Regions from separate parts of the Vreelandella sp. 162(4c) genome, predicted to be linked through region 2. Evidence: predicted binding sites of a transcription regulator. Region 2 holds the regulator's gene; each other region holds the start of a gene.
The links. The regulator sigma-54, encoded in region 2, starts transcription at its own class of promoters, with help from an activator protein. The targets are predictions, from matches to a motif close to TGGCACNNNNNTTGCTNT.

Region 1 (5,534 bases), 2.4 Mb from region 2:
AGAGGTCAACTACCGCGATGGCGCTGCGCAGTTGATTACGTAGGTTGTTGTTGATGCCAATACGCTCCAGGTCACGGCGGGACATCTCGCCCAACGCTTCGCCGGTTAGGACATCGGCCACCGGCCAGTCGCGGCCGCGGTTCTCGAGCACCAGCACGAACCGGCCATCTTCGGTACGCTGCAAGCGGCCATCCAGCAAGGCCTGCAGCCAGTCTCGGGCGCGTTCGTCATCGCTTTGCAAAATGGCGGTGATCGCGTCGCCTTTGGCGGCGTAAGACTCAACGTCCAGCGCCTCCAACAGTTCGAGCGCGGCCGCATCGTCGGCAGTATTCGTGGAGCTCGTTTGTGCTTGGGCGGTCACTGTGATGCTTAACAACAGTAGGCACAGCAGCCCTAAGGAAAGGAAACGCCTCATGGGGTTCTTCCTTTGGTTATCTAAGAGGGTAACTGAATATATCGGTGCCAGCGCAGGCTTCCGCGAGGGCGCTGTAAACCCATCCTTGGGCGCTACTTTTGCCATCTGACCGCCATGGATGGCGGAAATGCCGGAATAGTAAGGAACCTTTCCGGCCATGGCAAAAGACCCTCGCTTCAGCCTGCCCTAGCACCAGCGAGCGGGCAGTTTTAAAAGAAGTTATTTCCACTGCGATAGACGTGCTTACTCAGCGAGCGCCGCTTCGGCTTCTTCTGCTGCGGTGCTGCCACCGCACGAGCCGTTCACGACGTTGAAGTTGCCGCACTCCATCGGCTTGCGCCAATCGGCAATCAGGTCACGGGAGCCAGGCAGGTAGTCAGACCAGGCGTCGCCCGCCACGGTAGACGGCGTCTGCCAAACGATATCGAACTGACCGTTGTCCTGAATCTCACCGATCAGCACCGGCTTGGTGATGTGGTGGTTGGGCATCATCGCCGCATAACCGCCGGAGAGGTTAGGTACGGTCACACCGATAATGGCGTCTTTCACCGTATCGACGTCTGTCGTGCCCGCTTTGCGAACCGCTTCGGCCCACATGTTGAAGCCGATGTAGTGCGCTTCCATTGGGTCGTTGGTGACGGCCATATCGTCGCCGGTGTACTCAATCCAGGCATCGATAAAGTCGTAGTTGTCATCGTTATCGACGCTCATGAAGTAGTTCCATGCCGCCAGGTGGCCCACCAGCGGGCCGGTATCAATACCGGTAAGCTCCTGCTCACCCACCGAGAAGGCGATGACGGGAATATCGGCAGCGTCGATACCCTGGTTGGAGAGCTCGGTATAGAATGGCACGTTGGCGTCGCCGTTAACCGTCGAGATTACGGCGGTCGGTTTACCCTCTTCACCGAAGCGGCGAATTTCTGCCACGATGTTCTGCCAATCGGAGTGACCGAACGGCGTGTAGTTGACCATGATGTCCTCATCCGCGATGCCGTGTTCATCCTTGAGGAAGGCCTCGAGGATACGATTGGTAGTGCGCGGGTAGACATAGTCGGTACCCACTAGCGCAAAGCGCTCGATACCGACTTCGTTGATAAGGTATTCAACCGCAGGAATCGCCTGCTGGTTAGGCGCTGCGCCGGTGTAGAAGACGTTTTCAGAAGACTCTTCGCCTTCATACTGCACCGGGTAGAACAGCAGCCCGTTGAGCTCCTCTACGACGGGCAGTACGGATTTACGCGAAACCGACGTCCAGTTGCCGAAAATCACGTCCACTTCTTCCTGGTCTAGTAGCTCCCGGGCGCGTTCGGCAAACAGCGGCCAGTTAGACGCGGGATCAACCACCACGGCTTCTAACTGACGGCCGAGCAAACCACCGGCTTCGTTCTGCTGCTCAATAAGCATTTCGACGGTGTCTTTGAGGACGGTCTCACTAATCGCCATGGTGCCGGAAAGCGAGTGCAGGATACCGACTTTGATCGGGTCATCGTCTTGGGCGATGGCTTGGGTGCTGGCCCCCATGATGGCAGCGGTGAGTAAAGCGGTCGCGAAACGGCCACTTGAAAGGAAGGGGCGAGGGTGTGTCGAGCGTTTGAGAGTGTTCATTGTTAATCTCCTTGCACCCCTTATGGCTGGGGTTTGTTATGACCGAGGCTTGATGATTGGCTTCGCACTTGGGGTTGTTGTGTTAGCTCCCCAATACGTCCACTAGCCATTAACACTTGCAAGGGATGCGCCAGATTGACACAAAGTTGTCTTATAGCTCTTTAATCAGCCACTTAATAATCATCAGGAAATCTCAACACTCACCGTATGCACCAAAATAAAGCACAAGAACGCATCTAAAGCACCCTCACAATGCACCAATAAAATCCAGTGCACCAACTAAGTACTTGAGCTTTTTTGAATACAGATCAGTAACGTAATACTTACTTATTAGTTACAACTCACTCTTTGTTGTCAGTTAAAAAGCAGTTAAAAAAGGAGCCTTGGCATCACCAAGGCTCCTTGCTATTCACCCTTTAAGTAGTGGCGTTAAACAGCCACGTCGGGTGGAATTTTCTTACGGCGTTTTTTCAGTAACGGCAGACCAAGCGACAGCAAGGCGACGACCAGTAGGCCAAGCGAGATAGGCTTGTCGATAAAGGTCATCCAGTCGCCACCGGAGATCTGCAGCGCGCGACGCAAGGACTCTTCCATAATGTTGCCCAGAATCAGCGCTAAAATCAGCGGCGCCGCGGGGAAACCAAACAGGCGCATACCCAGGCCCACCAGGCCAAAACCGAGCAGCAGCAACAGATCAAACACACTGAAGCTCATGCCGTAGACGCCGATCATGCAGAAGATCAAAATCAGCGACAGCAGTAGCGGCTTGGGCAGATCAAGAATCTTGGCGATCAGCGGTATCAACGGCAGGTTAAGCACCAGCAGGAAGATATTACCGATATACATACTGGCAACCACGCCCCAGAACACGTCCGGACGCTCTGTCAGCATCATTGGGCCGGGATTGACCCCCATGACCAGCAGGGCACCCAGCAGTACTGCGGTGGTACCCGAACCCGGTACACCCAGCGTCAACAGCGGCACAAAGGAGCCGGTACAGGCGGCGTTGTTGGCCGCTTCCGGCGCGGCCACGCCTTTGATATTGCCCTGCCCAAAGGTGTCGCCATCTTTGGCAATGCGTTTTTCCATGCTGTAACCCAGGAACGAACCAATGGTCGCGCCAGCCCCCGGCAGAACGCCGGTGAAGAAGCCCAACACCGAGCTGCGGCCAACGGGGCCAGCGATCTCTTTGACTTCGCTACGAGTCAGTTTCAGCGAGCCAATCGCATTACGCGGCGCCTCTTTGCCACCACCGCCGCGCAGCAGCATGTAGAACACCTCGGCAAGCGCAAAAATCCCCAGCGCCACCACCAGGAAGTCGATACCGTCGAGAAGCTGAACGGAGCCGAAGGTAAAACGCTCGGTACCGGTCTGCATATCGATACCCACAATCGAGATAATTACCCCCACCACGGCGGCAATCAGCCCCTTGATCAGCGATTTATCCGACAGCGAGACCACGGCGGTTAAGCCCAGCACCATCAGTGCAAAGTACTCGGAAGGGCCAAAGCTTACGGCCACTTTGGAAAGCAGCGGAGCCACCAGCATCAAGAAAATAACCGATACCGTACCGCCCACAAATGACGAGTAGGCGGCAATCGCCAGCGCTTTACCCGCCAGACCTTTTTTGGCCATCGGGTAGCCGTCAAAGGAGGTTGCTACGGTACCCGCAACGCCGGGGGCGTTGAGCAGAATCGAGGAAGTAGAGCCACCGAAGATGGCGCCGTAGTAAACCCCTGCCATCAGGATCAAACCCGACGAGGGTTCCATGGCAAAGGTGATAGGAATCATCAGGGCAAGTGCACTGATAGGGCCAAGGCCCGGCAGCATGCCGATAATGGTGCCAGCAAATACACCGGCAAATACGTAGGCAATATTGATTGGCTCAAGCGCGATGCCAAAGCCGTACATCAAATTATTGAAGGCATCCATGGGAATTACTCTCTTAAGAACTGCTAGCGGAAAGACCTGCTAACAAGGCTTTGTTTAGAAAGGCAGCAAGCCAGTGGGCAGGTAAACATCCATCACCTTCGTCATGGTCAGGTAGAGCGCTAGCACTACCCCCAGCGACGTAGCGAGGTTGACCCCATGGCGGCGATAGCCGTAGTAGGCCGTCAATCCAACGCAGAGCAGCGTAGAAGCAAGTACAAAACCCAGCGGCACCAGCAATAGCGCGTAGGCGGCAATCGCCAACGAAGTCACGATGACCCGCGCCCAGGGCGTCAGTAGCAGCGGCCCGTGCTGCGCCTCTTCGTCGACTTCATCGGCACCGGCTATCGGGGTGGGTTTCTCAAAAAATAGAAACACCGACAGGATCAGTAGCGAGAAGCCTAATACTTTAGGAAACAGGTCAGAATCGACCGGGCGCGGCAGAGGAAAGGTAGGGATCTGCCACGCCATCGCGATATAGCCAACAGCCAATACCGCAAACACCAGTGCTAACCACTGATTGGTATTTAAACGAGTCATAGGAATCTCTCCGAAGGAGCCAACACGTCTCCCGCGGTTAACGCATATTGTTAACCGCGGGAGACGCCCAGCCACGCTTGGGCGACTGGGCGATACAAGGAGTAGGATTACTGGCGCAGTAGGCCAAGCTCGCTCAGCACGTCGCTGAACTGCTCTTGCTGCTGATCCAGGAAGGCGCCAAACTCTTCGCTGTTTTGGTAGGCGTCGATCCAGCCCAGTTGGTCGCTCGCTTCGCGCCATGCATCGGTTTCAAGCATTTCGGCGAACAGGTCTTCGTAGTAGGCCACTGACTCTTCAGGCATATCAGGAGCGCCCATCACGCCGCGCCAGATATCGAAGGTGTAGTCGAAGCCCTGCTCCTGGTAGGTAGGCACTTCGCTCAAGCCACCGCCCAAACGCTCTTCAGAAGAGACGCCCAGCGCACGCAGTTGGCTGCCTTCACCCAGTTGGCCAACCGCTTCACCAGCGCCGCCGACCACGGCTTCAATATGGCCGCCCATTAGGTTAGTCATGGCGTCGCCGCCACCCGAAAACGGGATGTAGTTGACTGCCGAGGCTTCCATTCCGGCCGCAGAGGCAAGGCCTGCAATGGCAATATGATCCATGGAGCCAGGCGCACTACCACCGCCAACGCTCAAGCTGGGATCTTCTTTCAGCGCATTGAGCAGGTCTTCGAGGTTCTGATACTCGGAGTCTGCCGCGACCAGGATGATTGAGTAGTCGGTGTTGATCCGCGCGACCGGGGTAAAGTCGGTGTGGTCGTAGCGCGAAGCACCTGCCAGCGGCACCAGAATCATCGGCGGGCTGGTGGCAAACAGCTTGTGCGGGTTGCCGCTATCGCGGGCCACTTGGGCCCAGGCTACGGCACCGCCGCCGCCAGGTACGTTGATAGCAGCGAAGCTTTCATCGGCCAGCTCTTCTTGCTGAATCACCCGCGACATGGTGCGAACGAGAGTATCCCAACCGCCGCCTGGGTTAGCCGGTGCGACGAATTCGATGGAGCGTTCAGGTGTCCACTCTTGCGCCTGTGCGGCGGTGCTCATGC
Region 2 (5,534 bases):
GAGCGGCCAACTGTTCGCTTATGGTGTAGTGCAGACCCAGTTCGCGGTGGCGAAGTTGAACTTCGCCCATGCTAGGAGTCAATTTTTCCGCTAACTTCTCGGCCATATAGACCGAGCGGTGCTGGCCACCAGTACAGCCAATCGCGATAGTCATGTAGCTACGTTGGCTATTCTGGTAAGCGGGTAGCCAACGCTCTAGCCAGGCCAAGATGTCGTCGCTCATGGCATCAACAATCGGATAGCTGTTCAAAAAAGCCACGATTTCCGCGTCGCGGCCAGTGAACTGGCGCAGCGTTGGATCCCAGTACGGATTTGGCAGGCAGCGCACATCGAAGACCAGGTCGGCGTCTAACGGTACGCCGCGTTTATACCCAAACGATTCCAGCGTTAGCGTCAGCTTGTCGCGCCGCTGATGGGCTACTTGGTCGGTAATGCGACGGCGTAAATCGTGCACCGATAATCGTGATGTATCGATCAATAGATCGGCCAGATCGCGAATATCCTCTAGCGTCGTCTCTTCTTTATTGATCGCCTCTTCCAGCGTCATTTCGCTATCGCGGGTCAGCGGATGACGGCGACGCGTTGCTGAGTAACGCTCAAGCAGTATGCGAGCATCGGTGGTCAGGTAAATAACTTGGAAGTCGATTTTACGCTGGCGCAACTCGTCTAATAAAGAGGGCAGGCGCTCCAGAGCTCCCGGCAAATTGCGGGCATCAATACTCACCGCTAAATGTGCTCGGTCGCCCTGGTCACGCAGTTCATCCACCAACGACCCCAGCAACATAGCTGGGAGGTTATCAATCGCGTAGTAGCCAAGATCTTCCAGCGCTTGCAAGGCGATAGATTTACCTGACCCGGAGCGGCCGCTAATGATCACCAGTTGCATAGAGTCTCTCTTTGCTTTGATCAAGCTGCGTTGAGGGTGGTGAGCGGATAACCTGCTGTGATCTGCCCTGAACAGGGTTTCAGACCCTTAGGCCGCTGATTGCTCGCGAATTTTGGCGGTAATCAGCTCAAGCAGTTCGCGCTGGCTGGCTGCTTTACGCAGTTGCTGGCGCGTGTCCGCATCATTCATGATGGTCGCTACCTGACCCAGTAGTGAGAGATGCGTGTCATCTGCCTCTTCGGGTACCAACAGGACAAACACCAGATCTACCGGGTCGCCGTCGATAGCGTCAAAATCGATCGCTTCAGCCAGTTTCAAAAATCCAGCGATAGGGGCGTTGCAGTGGGGGCTACGCGCATGAGGAATAGCCACGCCGTTACCAATACCCGTACTACCTAAGCGCTCGCGGCCGATTAAACGGCTAAACACTTCTTGGCTGTCCAGGCTGGGGATATTTTGGGCGATAAAGGTGCTGTAAAACTCCAGCACCCTTTTTTTGCTGCCCCCGGGGACGTCGAACAGAACGCGTTCCGGGGGGAGTATGGTTTCCAACGTCATTGAATTAACGCACACCGGCGCCTTGGGCGCGAGCTTGTGCTTTTTCCTTGTGTTTAACGAGTTGACGGTCGATTTTGTCCGCTAGTGCGTCGATAGCGGCGTACATATCACTGTCTAGGGCTTCCGCATGTAAGTCAGCACCTGCGGCGTGCAGCGTACAGGCGGCCTGCTGGCGCTCTTTCTCCACTGATAAGGTGACTTGCACCGTAGTTATATTGTCGTAATGGCGCTCTACACGCTCAAGCTTTTCGTTGACATAGTCACGCAAGGCGTCAGTCAGTTCTACGTGATGACCAGTGATATTTACTTGCATTGACGTGCTCCTTATCCATCGGACTGTACTTCGATTGTAACCCTTTTTGCCGCGTTGCAAAGCCCTTGTCGAGAGTTTCCCTGAAACGTTAACGAAGTTAGCGCAAACGACGCCGTTCACTGGAAGAGGGAATGCCCATGGCTTCACGGTATTTCGCCACCGTACGACGCGCCACTTGAATCCCTCCTTCGCCTAATAGCGTCACTAAGCGGCTGTCTGAAAGCGGCTTGCCGGGCGGCTCCTCTTGAATCAGTTTCTTGAGTCGTGCACGGATGGCGGTGCTGGAGTGGCTGTCGCCATCTTGACCGCTCACCTGGCTTGAGAAAAAGTATTTGAGTTCAAACACACCACGGGGTGTATGGATATATTTTTGCGTCGTTACCCGTGAAATAGTCGACTCGTGCATCTCCACGGCTTCGGCAATGTCGGCCAGTATCAGTGGTTTCATGGCTTCTTCGCCGTGCTCTAAAAAGCCAATCTGGCGGGTAATGATTTCGCGACCAACACGCAGCAGCGTATCGTTTCGGCTAGAGAGGCTCTTGATCAACCAGCGCGCTTCCTGCAAGTGCTCTTTGAGAAACTGGTTGTCATCGCTTTTATCCGCACGCTTAATCAAGCTGGCGTAGTCGGGCTGAATGCGCAGCCGTGGCAGGGCCTCGGGGTTGAGCTCTAAATGCCAGCCTTCATTATCGTGGCGGACGACTAGATCGGGGGTGACATAGCTGTCATCGGTGTCGCCGTAGGCGCTGCCTGGGCGTGGGTCTAGGCTGCGAATAAGCAGGATGACATCGGCCAGCTGTTCGTCGTCGAGCCCTAGACGGCGTTTCAGCAGACGCATATCGTCTTTGCCAAGCGCTTCGAGAAACTGCCGCACCAAGCGGCGGGCGGGAACCAGCAGTGGCGTATCATCGGGGAGAGCGGCGAGCTGCAGCATCAAGCATTCACGCAAGTCACGGGCAAATATGCCGGTCGGCTCAAACTGCTGGAGCTTGAGTAGAATGGTTTCCACTTCGCGCTGGCTTAGCCCGTCAATGCCCTGGGCACGAAGCCCTTCACGGATGTCGTTGAGCGGCTGGGTCAGGTAGCCGTTGGCGTCTAGCGCGTCGATTAAACTTTCCGCGACAAGCTGCTCGCGAGCGCTAAAATCGGTCATGGCGAGTTGCCACAGCAGGTGGCCATGAAGGCTCTGCCCGGCTGCCTGGCGCTCAAAGTCGGGGCCTTCGCTGCTGCTGCCCCCCTGGCTTCCCATATCTTGATAGGTATCTGACCAGTCGCTATCTACCGAGAGCTCAGTAGGGATGCTCTCTGACCACTCTTCTTCCTTAGGCTCGCTGACAGCCTGTTCACTAAATTCATCTTCCTGCTCCAGCATGGGATTGGCATCGAGGGCCTGCTGAATTTCTTGACGAAGATCCAGCGTAGAGAGTTGCAGCAGCGCAATGGCCTGCTGCAACTGGGGCGTCATGGTCAGCTGTGTGCCGATACGCAGTTGGAGAGAAGCTTTCATGACCATCTGAGAACCACTCGTTAATCAGAATGCTCCACCCTAGTGCGAGTGAGTGCTTGGCGCAAGTGCAATAAGCATGCCATTGGTCGTAAAGTTGTTTTAAAGCGCTATTTAGGGGCAATTAAGGCAAAAACATTACAGGCGAAAATCGGCGCCCAAATACACATCCCTTACTTTTTGGTTGGTGAGAATCGAGGCGGGCGAGCCACTGGCGATGATTTGCCCATCGCCGACGATATAGGCGGTATCGCAAATGTCTAGTGTTTCACGCACGTTGTGATCGGTGATCAGCACGCCGATATGGCGCTGTTTCAGTGCACGAATGATGGTTTTAATCTCACCTACCGAGATGGGGTCAACGCCCGCAAAAGGCTCATCGAGCAGAATAAAAGCGGGCTCTGTGGCTAGCGAGCGGGCTATTTCTACACGCCTGCGCTCGCCGCCCGAAAGGCTCATGCCCAGGTTGTCGCGAATATGGGTGATATGGAAGTCTTCGAGTAGCGCTTCCAGGCGCTGTTCGCGGTCGCTGCGGTTAAGCTCTTTGCGGGTCTCGAGTATCGCCATAATATTCTCGGCAACCGAGAGTTTGCGGAAAATAGACGCCTCTTGAGGTAGATAGCCAATCCCCGCGGCTGCGCGCTCGTGCATGGGGGCGCGCGTTAAATCCACATCGTCGATACCCACCTTGCCAGCGTCGGATTTGACCAGCCCAACAATCATATAAAATGAGGTGGTTTTGCCCGCGCCGTTGGGGCCCAAAAGGCCAACGACACTGCCTTGGGATATCTCCAGATTGATGTCTTTGACCACTCGGCGGCGTTTGTAGCTTTTAGCCAGGTGGTGGGCATAAAGGGTTTTGATCGGCGCAGTGTCTGCAGTGGCCACAGCTAGGCTCCCTATTGTTCAGGCTGAAGGGTCATGCGTATGCGCTGGGGCTCGCTGCCATCAACGTCAGAGCGCGCTTGAATCACTTCTCGGTCAATAAAATACTCAAGGCGACCGCCACTAAAGGTGTCCTCTTGCTGGGTCAGTTCGGCTTGGTCGATCAGCTCTACGCGACGCTCGGCGACGTGATAAATAATCCGCCGCGCCCAGCCTTCCGTGGGGCCTTCTTGCCCTTCGCCTTGATGGCGCAAGTAGGCGCGCTCACCGGTAGCGGTGGCTGTCGAGAGTTCGCCCGCGTCGTTGCGTTCGATCTCTACCCGCTCGCCGCGCAGCTGCATTTCGCCTTGGCGAATGTCCACATCCCCAGTATAAACAGCTGTGCCTGCCCGCTGATCAAGATCTAAACGGTCGGCTTCCACTTCCACTGGGGCCTGGGAAGATGAGTTGGTTTGGGCTAACACTGATAAAGGTATCGCTAAACCGAACAGTGCAGTGTAGAGCAGGGCTGGGGAAATCATGGCTTTCATGGCGGTTCCTATTAGCGTTGTGTGGCCGGGGGGTGCGTGCCGCGCACATTATCCGTTAAGCGAACCTGGCTGGTGTTAAGCCAAACGTCCATACGTGAAGCGCTCATTTGCTGCGGCGGTTGCTGCATCAATACCGGTGTGTCACTCCAGGCATGCTGCTCGAGGCCATCATAGTGCAGTAGCTCGGTATCTAGCTGCCAGCCTTCATCTGGTGCAAACAGTCGAGCCGAACCTGACAGCAGCAGGGCTTGGGTAGCGGTGTTGAGCGTGCCTACAGCGGCGCTGGCCAGCCACTGACGGTTTTCGCTGTCATACAGTACTGCCTCGGGCTCTTCCGTCCAGGTTTCGCTGCGCTGCGGGGTATGGATAAGGCGCGGTGTTTTTAGCGACTGCATGACACTGCCGTTATCCCCGAATAGGGTAATCTCGGCATTTTCCAGCACGTGGCCAGGTTCCTGAGCCTGTGCTTCGGGATCGATGCTGGTGTCTTGAGGCCCGCGTGGGTCAAGCCATACCAGCAGAATCCCCAGCGCGATGACTAGCCCGGCTAACCAAAGGCGTACTTTAAAGCGTTTAAACATTTACGTGCGGCCGTGCAGATAGGTGTCGAGCACCGCGCCCCAGTGTCCTTGAGATTCAAGCAGCGTATCGCAGATCTCACGCACGGCACCGTGGCCACCCAAGCGTTCGGTAGTCCAGTCGGCGTGGGTATGCATATAATCTGGTGCGTTAGGTACGGTAATGCCGACGCCGCATCGTTTGATAGCCGCTAGGTCGGGTAGGTCGTCGCCACAATAAGCCACCTGCTCTAGTTCAATATCGAGGCGTTGGCAGAGCCCGCGCAGTGTGGCCAGTTTG
Region 3 (5,534 bases), 1.8 Mb from region 2:
GCTGGCGGGATGATGTGGTTGCCCCTGAACCGGTGATCGAACGTGCTCGTCTTCAGCGCCTATCGCTGCGGATGGTTGACGACGATCACCGCCTGCACGCGAGCCTGGAGACTATTTTATGTGATTTTGAGCGCTTCTTATGCCAGTGCGCCACGCCTAATCACTACGATTAGCAAGGCTAGTTAAAGCAAACATTCGACACGAGCACTTCAATCCTATACAAATAGTGTACAAGAGACATTGATAGCGAGGAGATTGCTCATGTTAGGTATGTTTAAGCGTGACCCCAAAAAGAAGCTTCAACAAGAGTATGAGCGCAAACTACAAGCCGCCATGGAGGCTTCACGCAATGGCGATATGCGTGCCAATGCCACACTTACTGAAGAAGCAGAAGCGTTACTTGCCGAAATCAGGCGCATTGAAGCGACACAATAACTGCCATAGACAACGCTGTTGCTGCCCAGCGTCACTTCGGCAGCCTACCCAAGCCCAGGGTAGTGGTGGCAGGATGAGCAGCCACTCACCAGTAGCGACTGCACTTTGCCCAACCCCACCACCCTAGCCGATGCGGTATATATACTCGCTGGCGACTAGGAGCCTGTCTGGCTTGGCCGATCGTCGCGAGAAGCACGAATTTTGAGCCAAATTTATCGATCGATTGAGGCGAATAGCGTGCTATTTAACGAAATCGATCGAATAAAGTTGGCCAAAATACCGGGATTCGCAGTAGATCAGTGTTAAGCCAGACAGGCTCCTAACGTTTACTCGTCAGCGAGTGCCGGTAGCAGTGTTTTCAGTTTACGCGTGAGCGTATTGCGCCCCCAGCCCAGCAGCTCGGCGGCTTCCCCTTTGCGCCCGCCGGTATGTTTTAGCGCTGTCTCAATCAGAATCCGCTCAAAATCGGGCACCGCTTCTTCCAGTAGATGGGTATGGCCTTCGGCCAGGGCATGATCCGCCCAGTCACGAAACGCCGTGCGCCAATCGCCGTGGGCGCTGCTTTCAGAAGCGCTGGGTGAACGCAGCTCCGGCGGTAGATCTTCAACCAGAATCTCACGCCCTGATGCCATCACGGTGAGCCAACGGCAGATATTTTCTAACTGCCGCACGTTGCCGGGCCACGGCAAACGCGTTAGGTGGGCTTCCGCTTCGCTGGTCAGCACCTTGATATCGGTCGTCAGCTCTTTCGCCGCTTCAGCTAAAAAGTGCCGCGTTAAACGAGGGATATCTTCGCGGCGCTCGGCAAGCTTGGGCAGGTGAATACGGATCACGTTCAGGCGGTGGAACAAATCCTCCCGGAAGCGGCCGTCATCCACCAACACTTCTAGGTTTTGGTGGGTGGCAGCAATAATGCGCACATCCACTTTGACCGGCGTATGCCCGCCAACGCGATAGAACTCTCCATCGGCCAGCACGCGCAGTAGCCGCGTTTGGGTTTCAGCGGGCATATCGCCTATTTCGTCTAAAAATAGCGTACCGCCGTTGGCTTGCTCAAACCGCCCCTGGCGCTGCTGGGTCGCCCCGGTAAAAGCCCCCTTCTCGTGACCAAACAGCTCAGACTCAATCAAATCACGGGGAATCGCCGCCATATTGAGGGCAATAAACGGCTTGCCCGCACGAGGGCTATGCTGATGGAGTGCCTGGGCAACGCGCTCTTTGCCGGTTCCCGACTCCCCATTAATCAACACCGTGATGTGGGAGTGCGAGAGGCGACCAATGGCACGGAACACCTCCTGCATGGCGGGCGCTTCACCGATAATTTCGGCGTTCAAGCCTTCCGGCACGGTCACCGGACGCTGGCGTTCACGGGCGTGAGCCACGGCGCGACGTACCAGCGCCAGGGCCTCGTCAACATCGAACGGCTTGGGCAGGTATTCAAATGCCCCGCCCTGATACGAGGCCACGGCGCTGTCCAGGTCGGAGTGCGCGGTCATCACGATCACCGGCAGGTCAGGATGCGCTTCGCGTACCCGGGACATTAGATCCAGCCCGTCGATACCTGGCATACGAATATCGGTAACCAGCACGTCGGGTGGGTTTTCCAACAAACGTGTCAGGGCAACGTCGGCGCGCTCGATACACTCAACGTCAAGGTCGGGTTGCGCCAAGGCGCGCTCCAGCACCCAGCGGATAGCGCGGTCATCATCGACAATGACCACCCGCGCAACATCATTACGTGCAGCCTCAGTCATGACGCTTCTCCGGTGAAATTAATAACCATGGGAATCAGTAAACGAAATTCGGTGTGTCCAGGACGTGAATCGCATTCAATCAATCCTTGATGTTGGTGCAAAATCGACTGGGCAATAGAGAGCCCAAGGCCGCTGCCTTCCGCGCGTCCCGACACCATGGGATAAAACAGTGTTTCCTGCAGCGTATCGGGAATGCCGGGGCCGTTATCGATCACGGCGACTTCACTGACCAGCCGGTGACGTTCGGCGCCAAGCGTAAACTGGCGACGGGCACGGGTGCGTAGTATTAAAGTGGGCTCCGGCGTTTGTGCATCGCTCATGGCCTGTACCGCATTGCGCGCCACATTGAGCACCGCCTGAATCATTTGCGATTCATCGCCGGAAAGATCGGGCAAGCTGGGGTCGTAATCACGGCTGATTGTCACACTAGGGTGTTCGGCAATCAGCAGCGCCCGCACTCGCTCCAGCACCTTATGGATGTTGACTGGCTCGTGTTTAAGCATCCGGTTAGGGCCGAGCATGGAGTCGACCAGGTCGCGCAGCCGATCCACCTCTTCAACAATGATATGGGTATATTCGCGCAGCGCCGGGTCGTCTAGATCACGCTCTAGTAGCTGTGCTGCCCCGCGAATGCCACCCAGCGGGTTTTTGACTTCATGGGCGAGCCCGCGGGCGAGCACCTTGATGGTCTCCTGGCGTGTGGTTAGCGCCTCTTCTCGGGAGATCTGCATCAGCCGATCCCGCGGCTCTACTTCCAGTAACAGCTCATCGTCGGATAAGGGCGTCACCGTGTAGTCCACCGTGAGCGGTTCGCTATTCAACGGGGTAATGCGTGCTTCACGCTGGGTATAGGGGTGAAACGCATCCCGCGCCTTGGCCAATACTTCGTCAATGCTTACATCCCCGCCAAGTAGCGTATCCAGGCTGATGCCGTGAACACGGCTAAGGCTGACCGCTAACAACGCTTCAGCGGCAGGGTTCATCCATCGCACACGCAGTTCGCCGTCTAGCAGCAATACCGCTGTGGTGAGATGCTCAAGCAAACGCTGATGCATGGTGGTGTCCTGAAAAATCGCGTCTTCCATCGCCGATACAGACCTACAGGTGGATGATCAATGAGGGAGCTGCAAAAAGCGCGCCAACTATACGTTTATGTCCATTTGCACGGCTTGCGGGCATCGCAGCGAAAGAGCGCGAATCGTTTTAGCGCACTTGCCGTGCCAAATGCTCCTGCTCATGCACCACTTTAGTGCACCCAGGTTTTGGTAGGTAATACTTAGGGCTGTTTTTTTGATCGCGTTTATTAAAGCGCTCTTAAGGAACCGTAATCGTCACCGCTGCCGTGCGGTGCTGTAAACGCTGGCTGCTCTCCAGCATTCTGCCTGGATCTCGTGCCCCCTTGCGGCAGGCACGTTAACCAGAAGACATCGCTGTGCGCGCTTTCTGGCTAATCTCGCCATTCACCAACAGCCGTACCTGATGGTCGTCGCGCAACGGTGGCGCAATAACCACCTCCACCACGGTCATTCCCTCTTCCACCTGTGCGCCTTGCTGGGGCAGAGCGATGGAAAAGTGGTCGCAGGGCATAAAGGGCTGCTTGGGTTATCGGTAAAGGTAACGTTGCCGTGCTGATCGGTCACCCGATACACCGCCTGCCCGAACGCCGTGCCACCCACTCCCCCACGCCCAAGAGAGCTACCAGCACACTGCTCATCGCCCCTCTGGCACGCTTCTCAGCCTCCCAGCAATAAAAAAACCCCGCCGTAGCGGGGTTCTATTGGCAATCATTGTTACCACCGCCTGGCTGATAGTAACAGCCAGAGGCGAGGAACGCTGATTAGCAGCTGTACTTAACAGCTGTACTTAACAACTGTAGTACATATCAAACTCGATGGGGTGAGTGGTCATACGAATACGCTCCACTTCTTCCATCTTGAGGTCGATGTAGGCATCGATCATTTCGTCGGTGAACACGCCACCTTCGGTCAAGAACGCACGGTCAGCGTCGAGGGCTTCCAGTGCTTGATCCAGGCTGTGCGCCACAGTCGGTACTGACTTGCCTTCTTCTGGCGGCAGGTCGTACAGGTTTTTGTCCATGGCATCGCCAGGGTGGATCTTGTTTTTGATACCGTCGATACCCGCCATCAACATGGCAGAGAACGCCAGGTAAGGGTTGGCAGTCGGATCAGGGAAGCGCGCTTCCACACGCTTGCCTTTCGGGCTGGCGGTGTAAGGAATACGGATTGAAGCCGAACGGTTGCGGGCACTGTAGGCCAGCATGACCGGCGCTTCAAAGCCAGGAACCAGACGCTTGTATGAGTTGGTAGAAGCGTTAGTAAAGGCGTTCAGGGCACGGGCGTGCTTGATGATGCCGCCGATGTAGAAAAGCGCCATTTCAGACAGACCAGCGTACTCGTCACCGGCGAACTGGTTGTTGCCATCTTTCCAGAAAGACTGGTGAACGTGCATACCCGAACCGTTATCACCGACCAGCGGCTTCGGCATAAAGGTGGCCGTTTTGCCATACGCGTGGGCCACGTTGTGGATCACGTACTTCATTTCCTGAACTTCGTCAGCTTTCTTCACCAGCGTGTTGAACTTAACGCCGATTTCGTTCTGACCTGCGTTGGAAACCTCGTGGTGGTGTACCTCGACGGTCTGACCAATCGCTTCCAGGGTATTACACATTGCGCCACGAATATCGTGGAAGCTATCGACCGGAGGAACCGGGAAGTAGCCGCCTTTAACGCGCGGGCGGTGGCCAAGGTTGCCGCCTTCAACGACACTGTCGGTTGCCCAAGCGCCTTCGTCGGAGGTGATTTTGTACATGGAGCCCTGGATATCAGACTTCCAATGCACTTCGTCAAAAATAAAGAATTCAGGCTCAGGACCGAAGAACGCGGTGTCGCCCAGGCCAGTAGACTGCAGGTAAGCTTCTGCGCGCTTAGCGATAGAGCGCGGGTCACGATCATAGCCCTGCATAGTGGCCGGCTCGATGATGTCACAGCGCAGCACCAGCGTCGCATCTTCGGTGAAGGGGTCAAGGTAGCCCGTACCATCTTCCGGGCGCAGAATCATGTCGGATTCGTTAATGCCCTTCCAACCTTCAATAGAAGAGCCATCGAACATTTGGCCATTCTCGAAGAATTCTTCGTCTACATCGCGCGCAGGCACGGTCACGTGCTGTTCTTTACCGCGAGTGTCGGTGAAACGCAGGTCTACCCATTTAACATCGTGTTCTTCAATTAGCGCGAGAGTCTTGGCTGACATAGTGTCCTCCGGTATGAGCGTGGCTTAAAGCTAACGACAGTAAGCTACCGATAAAAGTGTTGTTCGACAAAATAC

Region 1: the regulator sigma-54 is predicted to act here: its motif matches at 2,136-2,153, upstream of urtA (urea ABC transporter substrate-binding protein).
Region 3: the regulator sigma-54 is predicted to act here: its motif matches at 3,313-3,330, upstream of glnL (nitrogen regulation protein NR(II)).

The regions. Positions count from the first base shown of each region.
Region 1 is NZ_CM176981.1:2,919,830-2,925,363, reverse strand. It holds gene urtB (urea ABC transporter permease subunit UrtB) at 1-415, opposite strand, end outside; gene urtA (urea ABC transporter substrate-binding protein) at 659-2,020, opposite strand; gene AC4EYZ_RS13520 (tripartite tricarboxylate transporter permease) at 2,450-3,952, opposite strand; gene AC4EYZ_RS13515 (tripartite tricarboxylate transporter TctB family protein) at 4,007-4,489, opposite strand; gene AC4EYZ_RS13510 (Bug family tripartite tricarboxylate transporter substrate binding protein) at 4,597-5,534, opposite strand, start outside.
Region 2 is NZ_CM176981.1:479,630-485,163, reverse strand. It holds gene rapZ (RNase adapter RapZ) at 1-886, opposite strand, end outside; gene AC4EYZ_RS02225 (PTS sugar transporter subunit IIA) at 974-1,444, opposite strand; gene hpf (ribosome hibernation-promoting factor, HPF/YfiA family) at 1,449-1,757, opposite strand; gene AC4EYZ_RS02215 (RNA polymerase factor sigma-54) at 1,855-3,270, opposite strand; gene lptB (LPS export ABC transporter ATP-binding protein) at 3,400-4,149, opposite strand; gene lptA (lipopolysaccharide transport periplasmic protein LptA) at 4,161-4,676, opposite strand; gene lptC (LPS export ABC transporter periplasmic protein LptC) at 4,688-5,257, opposite strand; gene AC4EYZ_RS02195 (KdsC family phosphatase) at 5,258-5,534, opposite strand, start outside.
Region 3 is NZ_CM176981.1:2,272,550-2,278,083, forward strand. It holds gene AC4EYZ_RS10380 (YqiA/YcfP family alpha/beta fold hydrolase) at 1-173, shown strand, start outside; gene AC4EYZ_RS10385 (DUF6435 family protein) at 262-435, shown strand; gene ntrC (nitrogen regulation protein NR(I)) at 762-2,189, opposite strand; gene glnL (nitrogen regulation protein NR(II)) at 2,186-3,244, opposite strand; gene AC4EYZ_RS10400 (hypothetical protein) at 3,603-3,776, opposite strand; gene AC4EYZ_RS10405 (DUF4124 domain-containing protein) at 3,713-3,865, opposite strand; gene AC4EYZ_RS10410 (hypothetical protein) at 3,815-3,940, shown strand; gene glnA (glutamate--ammonia ligase) at 4,053-5,459, opposite strand.